DNA from 2 places in the Mycoplana sp. MJR14 genome. Region 1 is predicted to be linked to the other one. Evidence: riboswitches for the same ligand, from Rfam matches in the RefSeq annotation. Region 1 holds a riboswitch; the other holds the start of a gene.

Region 1 (4,241 bases):
TCAGCAGGATCTGGAGGACGGACAGGATCACGGCGCGCGGCGGATCGAAGTCGAAGCGCAGCGCCTGATAGATCGCGACCTCGATCGTCGTGGCCGCGGGACCGCCGCCGAGCGTCAGCACGATCGTGAAGCTGGTGGCGCAGAGCATGAAGACGAGACCGGCGATCCCCGGCAGGAGGCCGCGGATCACCGGCCATTCGATCAGCCGGAACGTCGCGCCGGATCCCATACCGAGATTGGCAGAGGTCAGCCAGTATTCGGCTGGAATGCGTTCCAGCCCCGCCATCAGCAGCCTGGCGGCGAGCGGCAGGTTGAAGAAGACGTGGGCGATCAGGATGCCGATGAGACCGTAGATGCTGACGGGATTGTCGAGGCCGAGCGCGGCCAGCGCCTGGTTGACGACCCCGCGGCGCCCCCAGACCTCGACGATGCCGAGCGTCGCCACGAGCGCCGGCAGGCCGAGCGGCAGCGCCGACAGTCGGACGATCCAGCTGCGCAGGGGAAAGTCCCGCCGCCGCGCGAGCGCGCGGGCGACGGGGATCGCGAGCGCCACCGAAAGTAGGGTGGAAAGGCCCGCCTGCAGCAGCGTGAAGCGGGCAACGCCGAAGAGGTAGGCGTCGAACAGCGCACCGCCGGCGCCGCCTTCGGCATGGAAGATGAGGGTGATCGTCGACAGACCGGCAAACAGCAGGATCGAGGTCAGCACGATGCCGCCGGCCCTGACGATCGCTGATGCTTCGCTCGTCGTGTACATTCCTCTGCCCCGTCAGCAGGCTTCGCCCGTGCCGCCAGACGTCTCCGCCGGCAATGCGGCGCCTATTTCGCGCTCATGGCCGAGAGCCACTCGTCGATCCAGGCCTTGCGGTTCGCCGCGACCTCGTCGGCGGAAAAAAGGAAGGTGTGCTCCGGCTTGACCAGCCGGTCGAAGGCTGCCGGCAGCGGCGTTCCGGTTGCGGCGGCCGGCATCATCCAGTTCGTCTCCGGAATGATCGACTGGAACTGCGGGCCGGTCATGAAGGAGAGGAACGTCCGGGCCAGTTCGGGATAGTCGGCGGCCCTGGTCATGCCGGCAACCTCGATCTGCACGTAGTGGCCTTCGGAAAAGGCGGCCGCCTGGTAGCGCTCGGTGTTTTCGGCCACCATGTGGTAGGCGGGGGAGGTGGTGTAGGAGAGCACCATCGGCGCCTCGCCCTTGGTGAAGAGCCCGTAGGCCTCCGACCAGCCGGGGGTCACGGTCAGGACGCGGTCTTTCAGTTTCGCCCAGGCCTCCCCGGCCTTGTCGCCATAGACGGACCTGACCCAGAGCAGCAGGCCGAGGCCCGGCGTCGAGGTGCGCGGATCCTCGATGACGATCTTCTCGTCGGGATCGCCCTCCACCAGTTCCTTCAGGCTTTTGGGCGGGTTCTTCAGCGTTTCGGTGTCGTAGACGACGGCGAAATGGCCGTAGTCGTAGGGAAGGAAGGTGTCGTCCGAGAACCCGCCCGGGACCGTCACGTCCTTCGGGGCGAGCTCATGGGGAACGAACAGGCCGGTCGCCTTGGCTTCGGCGATGAGATTGGTGTCGAGGCCGAGGACGATATCGGCCTTGGTTCCCTCGCCCTCCAGCTTCAGGCGCGTCAATAGCTCGACGCCGTCGGCGACGCCCACCCATTCGACCTTGCAGTCGCAGGTCTCCTCGAAGGCGGCCGCCACCTTGGCGCCGGGGCCCCATTCGGCGATGAAGCTTTCATAGGTGTAGATGGTCAGCGTCTTGTCCGCCGCTTGTGCGGGCAGGGTCATGGCCACTGTCATGGTCGCTGCGGAAAGTAGTGCCAGGGCGGATAGTAGCGTCTTGCGCATCGGTGCCTCCTTATAAATCCAAAAACGGGAATAGGGCGCCGAATGTGCCGTCTAATCCCTCCGCCGGTACAAACCGGATCAGGTTCTTCGGGTTGGCCTCGGCCTCTCAGCCCGGTCCATCCTGCGATGGTCGGGCACCCCGTTAGAGCAAGGCAAGCATTAGTCCGGCCCGGGCCGGCTTGCAAGCGGGTTGGCGTCGCGGAAAGGCGTTTCCATTCGCAGGCGACATGCGCTAGACGGTGTGCCCATGACGAACGCCGCCGACCAGCTCTTTGTCGTCCTTCTCGGAGGAACGCTCGAACCGACCGCGCGGTTCAGGGCGGCGATCGCCGGCGCCCGCTTCATCGCCGCCGACGGCGGCATGCGCCACGCCGCGACGCTCGGGGTCACGCCGGAGGTCTGGGTCGGCGACTTCGATTCCGCATCACCGGAGGACCTGGCGCTCTGGGCGCACGTGCCGCAGGAGCCCTATCCGGCCGCGAAGAATGCGACCGACGGCGAGATCGCCGTCGCGGCAGCGCTGGAGCGCGGGGCGCGACGGCTGATCCTCGCCGGTGCGCTGGGCGGCGATCGCAGCGACCATGCGCTGGCGCACCTGCTCCAGGCGGTGGCGTTGCAGGAGAGCGGGCTCGACGTCACGCTGACCTCCGGCCTCGAGGAGGCATCGCCCCTGCTTGCCGGCCGCACCACGATCGACCTGCCGGACAGCAGCCTGTTCTCGGTCCTCGGCCTGTCGGCGCTGTCCGGCCTGTCGATCGAAAACGTCCGGTACCCCTTGACCGCGTTCGACCTGCCGTTCGGCTCCGCGCGCACGGTTTCCAACGTCGCGCTGGGACCGGTCACCTTCACCCTTGCCGCCGGGCGGGCCGTCGTGCTCGCCCGTCCCTATGATCTTTCAGGAGCCTGACGCTTGGCACCGCCCATTCTGAAACTCGACGACATCTTCCTGAGCTTCGGCGGCACACCGCTGCTCGCCGGCGCCAACCTGCAGGTGGAGCCGGGGGATCGCATCTGCCTGGTCGGCCGCAACGGCTCCGGCAAGTCGACGCTCCTGAAGATCGCCGCAGGCATGGTCGAGGCGCAGTCCGGCGAGGTGTTCCGCCATCCCTCGGCGACCGTCCGCTATCTCGAGCAGGCCCCGGATTTCGAAGGCTTTGACACGGTCGCCGCCTATGCGGAGGCCGGGCTCGGCCCGGGCGACGATCCCTATCGCGTCACCTATCTCCTGTCGCATCTCGGCCTGACCGGCGCGGAGGATCCCGGCACGCTGTCGGGCGGCGAGGCGCGGCGGGCGGCGCTGGCGCGGGTGCTGGCGCCGGAGCCGGACATCCTTCTGCTCGACGAGCCGACCAACCATCTCGACCTGCCGACCATCGAATGGCTGGAAGACGAGCTGACGCGGAGCCGCTCGGCGCTCGTCGTCATTTCGCACGACCGCCGGTTCCTGGAGAAGGTCTCCAATGCCACGGTCTGGCTCGACCGCGGCACCTCGCGCCGGCTGGATCGCGGCTTTGCCCATTTCGAGGCCTGGCGGGACGAGGTGCTGGAGGCGGAAGAGCTGGAGCAGCACAAGCTCGGCAAGGCCATCCAGCGCGAGGAGCACTGGCTGCGCTACGGCGTGACGGCGCGGCGCAAGCGCAACATGCGCCGCCTCGGCGAGCTGCAGGCCATGCGGTCGCGCCACCGCGGCCACAAGGGGCCGCAGGGGACGGTGCAGGCGAGCGCGTCCGAGGCGCAGGAGTCCGGCAAGCTGGTGATCGAGGCCGACAAGGTCACCAAGAGCTATGGCGAGCGCGCGATCGTGGCCCCCTTCTCGATCCGGGTGCACCGCGGCGACTGCATCGGCCTCGTCGGCCCGAACGGCGCCGGCAAGACGACGCTTCTGAAGATCCTGACCGGACAGCTCGCGCCCGACAGCGGCACCGTCAAGCTCGGCACCAACCTGGAGATCGCCACGCTCGACCAGCGCCGCGAGGATCTGAACCCCGACGATACGCTGGCGCACTACCTCACCGACGGGCGCGGCGAAAGCCTGATCGTCAACGGCGAGCAGCGGCACGTGACGGGCTACATGAAGGAATTCCTGTTCCAGCCGGAGCAGGCCCGCACCCCGATCCGCAATCTTTCCGGCGGCGAGCGCGCGCGGCTGATGCTGGCCCGCATCCTGTCGCGGCCGACCAACCTCCTGATCCTCGACGAGCCGACCAACGATCTGGACATCGAGACGCTGGACCTCCTGCAGGAAATCGTCGCCGGCTTTGCCGGCACCGTCATCCTGGTCAGTCACGATCGCGACTTTCTCGACCGCACCGTCTCCTCGACGATCGCCCCGGCCAATCCGGAGGCGCCGGACGGGCGATGGATCGAGTATGCCGGCGGCTATTCCGACATGCTGGCACAGC
Region 2 (4,241 bases), 230 kb from region 1:
CGGGACGGGTTTCGAACCTCGCCTGGGGGCTCGGCTATCTCGGCGGCATGGTTTTGCTGATCGCCGTCGTGCTGTTCTTCGCCGCCAATCCCGAGACCGGGCTGACGCCACTCGGCATCGCGCCGCTGTTCGGGCTAAACGCGGCGATGGGCGAGGATGCGCGCATCACCGGGCCGATCTCGGCCATCTGGTATCTCGTCTTCATCCTGCCGATGTTCCTGTTCACGCCGGATCGCGGCCGCGGCCTTGCGATCGGCCAAGCCGTCCGCGCGGGCTTCGCCTCGATCGGCGACACGATCGGCGAACTCAAGGTGCGGCGCGGCATCCTGCGCTTCCTCGTCGCCCGGATGGTCTACCAGGACGGGGTGAACGGCCTGCTGGCGCTCGGCGGTACCTTCGCCGCCGGCATGTTCGCCTGGCAGACGATGGAGCTCGGGATTTACGGCATCATCCTCAACATCGTGGCCATCGGCGGCTGCTACTGGGCGAGCCGGCTCGACAGCCGCCTCGGCTCCAAGACGGTGGTGATCGCAAGCCTCGTCTGCCTGACCCTCGCCACGCTCGGGATCGTCTCGACGGCGCCCGGGCACACGCTGTTCGGCCTGATCCCGCTGTCGGACGAAGATTCCGGCGACCTGTTCGGCACGGCGGCGGAGAAGGCCTACATCGTCTACGGCCTGTTCATCGGCATCGCCTTCGGCCCGGCGCAGGCCTCGGCCCGCTCCTACCTCGCCAGGAGCGTCGCGCCGGAGGAGGCAGGCCGCTATTTCGGCCTCTACGCGCTGACCGGCCGGGCGACGTCGTTCGCAGCGCCCCTTTCCGTCGGCATCGTCACGAGCCTCACCGGCTCGGCGGCGCTCGGCATGGGCGCGCTGGTGGTGTTCCTCGTCGTCGGCCTCATCCTGCTTCTGCCGACGCCCTATCCGGCCGACCAGCCGGCAGGCCGGAGCGCCAAGGTGCCGCCGGTCGCCTTCGGGCGTTGACATCGGCCGATATTTTCGTCAGTTTCCGTTCCATTCCGAGGGGGGCACCGTAACGGTGCTGAGATGGCGGTGAGCCGGACCCTTGAACCTGATCCGGGTCATACCGGCGTAGGAACGGAAATACGCGTCGCTGCACGCGCCTCTTTCTCTTCTCCGCTTCACCTGGATCTCCGTGAAAACAGTTCTGGAGATCGACCAATGACGCCTGCACACCATCCGGCCACAGACAGGCCAGGAAAGAAGCCTTCCGACGGACGCACTGCCGCCGCCTGACAGGACCATGCGCGCCCTTCACGCGGGGCTGGCGATCGCAAGTCTTGCCGCCTTCTGGCAGGTCTCGGTCCGGCTCTTCGCTCCCCCACCCTATCTGTTGCCCGCGCCCGCCGCCGTGGTTTCCGCCCTGGCGGAGCGGCCCGGCTTTTTCCTCGAGCACAGCCTCGTGACCCTGGCGGAGATCCTCGCGGGCCTTCTGTCCGGCGCCGTCTTCGGGGCAGCGGCGGCCTTCGGGATCGCGGCGCTGCCGCGGCTCGGCCAGCTCGTCTGGCCGATGGTGCTGATCCTGCAGGCGCTGCCGGTCTTCGTGCTCGCGCCGATCCTCGTCCTCTGGTTCGGCTTCGGCATGGCCTCGAAGGTGGTGATGACGACGATCATCATCTTCTTTCCCGTCGCATCCGCCTTTGCCGACGGGCTGCGGCGCACCGACCGCGTGCTCCTCGATGCCGTCTCGCTCACGCCGGCGACGCACTGGCAGGCGCTCGTCGCGATCCGGGTGCCGCTGGCGCTGCCGGGGCTCATCTCCGGCCTCAGGGTCGCCGCGCCGCTGGCGCCGCTCGGCGCCGTGGTCGGCGAGTGGGTCGGCGCCTCGGCCGGCCTCGGCTTCGTGATGGTGCAGGCGAACGCGCGCATGCAGACCGCCACCGTCTTCGCCGCCATGGCGATCCTCGCGGCGCTGACCGTGCTTCTGCGGCTTGCCGTCGACCGGCTCACCGCCGGGCTCACCCCGTGGGCCGAAGAAACAGAAACCCCGTCCTTCCTTTTTTTGCGCAGGAGACATCCCACATCATGATCCGCACGCTTTCCTTCCTCGTGGCGCTCTTCATCGCAGGCGTCGCCGCCGGCCCCGCATCCGCTGCCGACAAGCTGACGGTGCTGCTCGAATGGTTCGTCAATCCCGACCACGCGCCGATGGTGATCGCCCGCGAGCGCGGCCTCTTCGCCGAGGCGGGCCTCGAGGTCGAACTCGTGCCGCCGGCCGATCCCTCCGCCGTGCCGCGGCTCGTCTCGGCCCGGCAGGCCGATGTGGGCGTGCACTACCAGCCCAACCTCTATCTCGACCATGCCGCGGGCCTGCCGCTCGTCCGCTTCGGCACGCTGGTGGAAACGCCGCTGAACACGGTCACCGTGCTCGCCGACGGCCCGATCCGGAGCCTGAAGGACCTGAAGGGCAAGAAGGTCGGCTTTTCCGTTTCCGGCTTCGAGGATGCGATGCTCGGGCGCATGCTCGCCTCGGAAGGTCTTGCCAAGGGCGACGTCGAACTGGTCAACGTCAATTTCTCGCTGTCGCCCTCGCTGATCGGCGGCAAGGTGGACGCCACCCTCGGCGGCTTTCGCAATTTCGAGCTGACGCAGATGCGGCTGGAAGGCCACGAGGGCCGCTCCTTCTTTCCCGAGGAGCACGGCGTGCCGGTCTATGACGAGCTGGTCTTCGTGACCCACCGGGAACTTGCGGCCGACGACCGCCTGCCGCGCTTCCTCGCCGCCGTGGAGACGGCGTCAGTGTTCATCACCAACCATCCGGACGAGGCCTGGCGGCTCTTCGTCAAGGCCTATCCGGATCTCGACGACGCGCTGAACCGCCAGGCCTTCACCGACACGCTGCCGCGTTTCGCCAAGCGGCCGGCCGCGCTCGACCGCGGACGCTACGAGCGGTTCGGCGCCTTCATGAAGGACAGCGGCCTGATCGAGGCGGCGCCGGCCGTCGACGACGTCGCCGTCGAGATCCGGTGATGCCGATGGGGGCATATCCGACACCGCAGACGGCGGCCGATGTGCTCGCCCGCGTGCGCCGGCTGCGGCCGCGAGTCCACTGCCTGATGAACACGGTGGTGCAGAAATTCACCGCCGACGGCATCACCGTCGTCGGCGGCATCCCGTCGATGACCTCGTCCCTGGAGGAGATTGCCGCCTTCGCCGGAAAGGCGGATGCGCTGACGGTCAATCTCGGCACGCTGGACGCGGAACGCCGGCGGGCGATCCTGCGCGCCGTCGCGGTCGTCAACGAGGCCGGCAAGCCGTGGATCCTCGATCCCGTCCATTGCGACTACTCGCCACAACGCCTCGCCTTTGCGCAGGAGCTCATCGCGCTCGGCCCGACGATCGTGCGCGGCAATGCCGCGGAGATGGCGCTCATCGGCACGGACGGCCCGGGGCTGCGCATCCAGACGGGTGCGGTCGACCGGATCGGCAGCGGCAAGGGCGCAATGCGCGTCGAGAACGGGCATCGCTGGATGGCCGAGGTGACGGGGACGGGGTGCCTCACCGGCGGCGTCATCGCCGCCTTCCTGGCGGTGGAGCCGGATGCCGTTGCCGCCGCGGCGAGCGCCCTTGCCGTCACCGGCGTCGCAGCCGAACTCGCCGCGCCTCTCTCCCGCGGCCCCGGCAGCTTCGGCATCGCCTTCCTCGACGCGCTGTCGGCGATCGGCGAGCGGGAGCTGCTCTCACATGCAAGGATCGAACATGACCAGGATTGACTATCGGCTGAACGCCCTGGTGGATGCCGGGCTTTCGGACATCGGCCCGCTTGCCGAACTCGCGCAGGCGGCCGCGCGCAACGGGGCGACGCTGATCCAGTATCGCGACAAGACCGCCTCGACGGCAAGGATGATCGGGCAGGCAAAGGCGATCGCCGCGGCGCTCGACGGCACCGGCGTGCCGTTCGTCGTCAACGATCGCGTCGACGTGGCGCTCGCCGCCGGCGCCGACGGGGTGCACCTCGGCGCCGACGATATGGACGCGCAGACCGCGCGGCGGCTCCTGGGACCGGAGGCGATCATCGGGCTGACGGTGAAGAACACGGCCGATGCCGAGCGGGCCGGCCGGGCGCCGGTCGACTATGCCTGCATCGGCGGCGTGTTCGAGACGCTTTCCAAGGTGAACCCCGACCCGCCGGTCGGGATCGACGGGTTCGCACGCCTGCGCCAGGCCTTGCGCGCGCTCAATCCGGCGCTGCCGGTCGGCGCAATTGCCGGCATCGATCTT

What was found. A riboswitch is a leader RNA that binds a small molecule or an ion and turns the genes downstream of it on or off. The one in region 1 is predicted to bind thiamine pyrophosphate.
Region 2: another riboswitch for thiamine pyrophosphate. It lies ahead of P0086_RS11465 (ABC transporter permease); the one in region 1 lies ahead of thiB (thiamine ABC transporter substrate binding subunit).

Annotation. Positions count from the first base shown of each region.
Region 1 is NZ_JARGEO010000004.1:395,450-399,690, forward strand. It holds gene thiP (thiamine/thiamine pyrophosphate ABC transporter permease) at 1-754, opposite strand, end outside; gene thiB (thiamine ABC transporter substrate binding subunit) at 817-1,791, opposite strand; TPP riboswitch at 1,878-1,991, opposite strand; gene P0086_RS12440 (thiamine diphosphokinase) at 2,087-2,746, shown strand; gene P0086_RS12445 (ABC-F family ATP-binding cassette domain-containing protein) at 2,750-4,241, shown strand, end outside.
Region 2 is NZ_JARGEO010000004.1:169,470-173,710, forward strand. It holds gene P0086_RS11460 (MFS transporter) at 1-983, shown strand, start outside; TPP riboswitch at 1,012-1,115, shown strand; gene P0086_RS11465 (ABC transporter permease) at 1,264-2,049, shown strand; gene P0086_RS11470 (ABC transporter substrate-binding protein) at 2,046-2,990, shown strand; gene P0086_RS11475 (hydroxyethylthiazole kinase) at 2,996-3,733, shown strand; gene thiE (thiamine phosphate synthase) at 3,720-4,241, shown strand, end outside.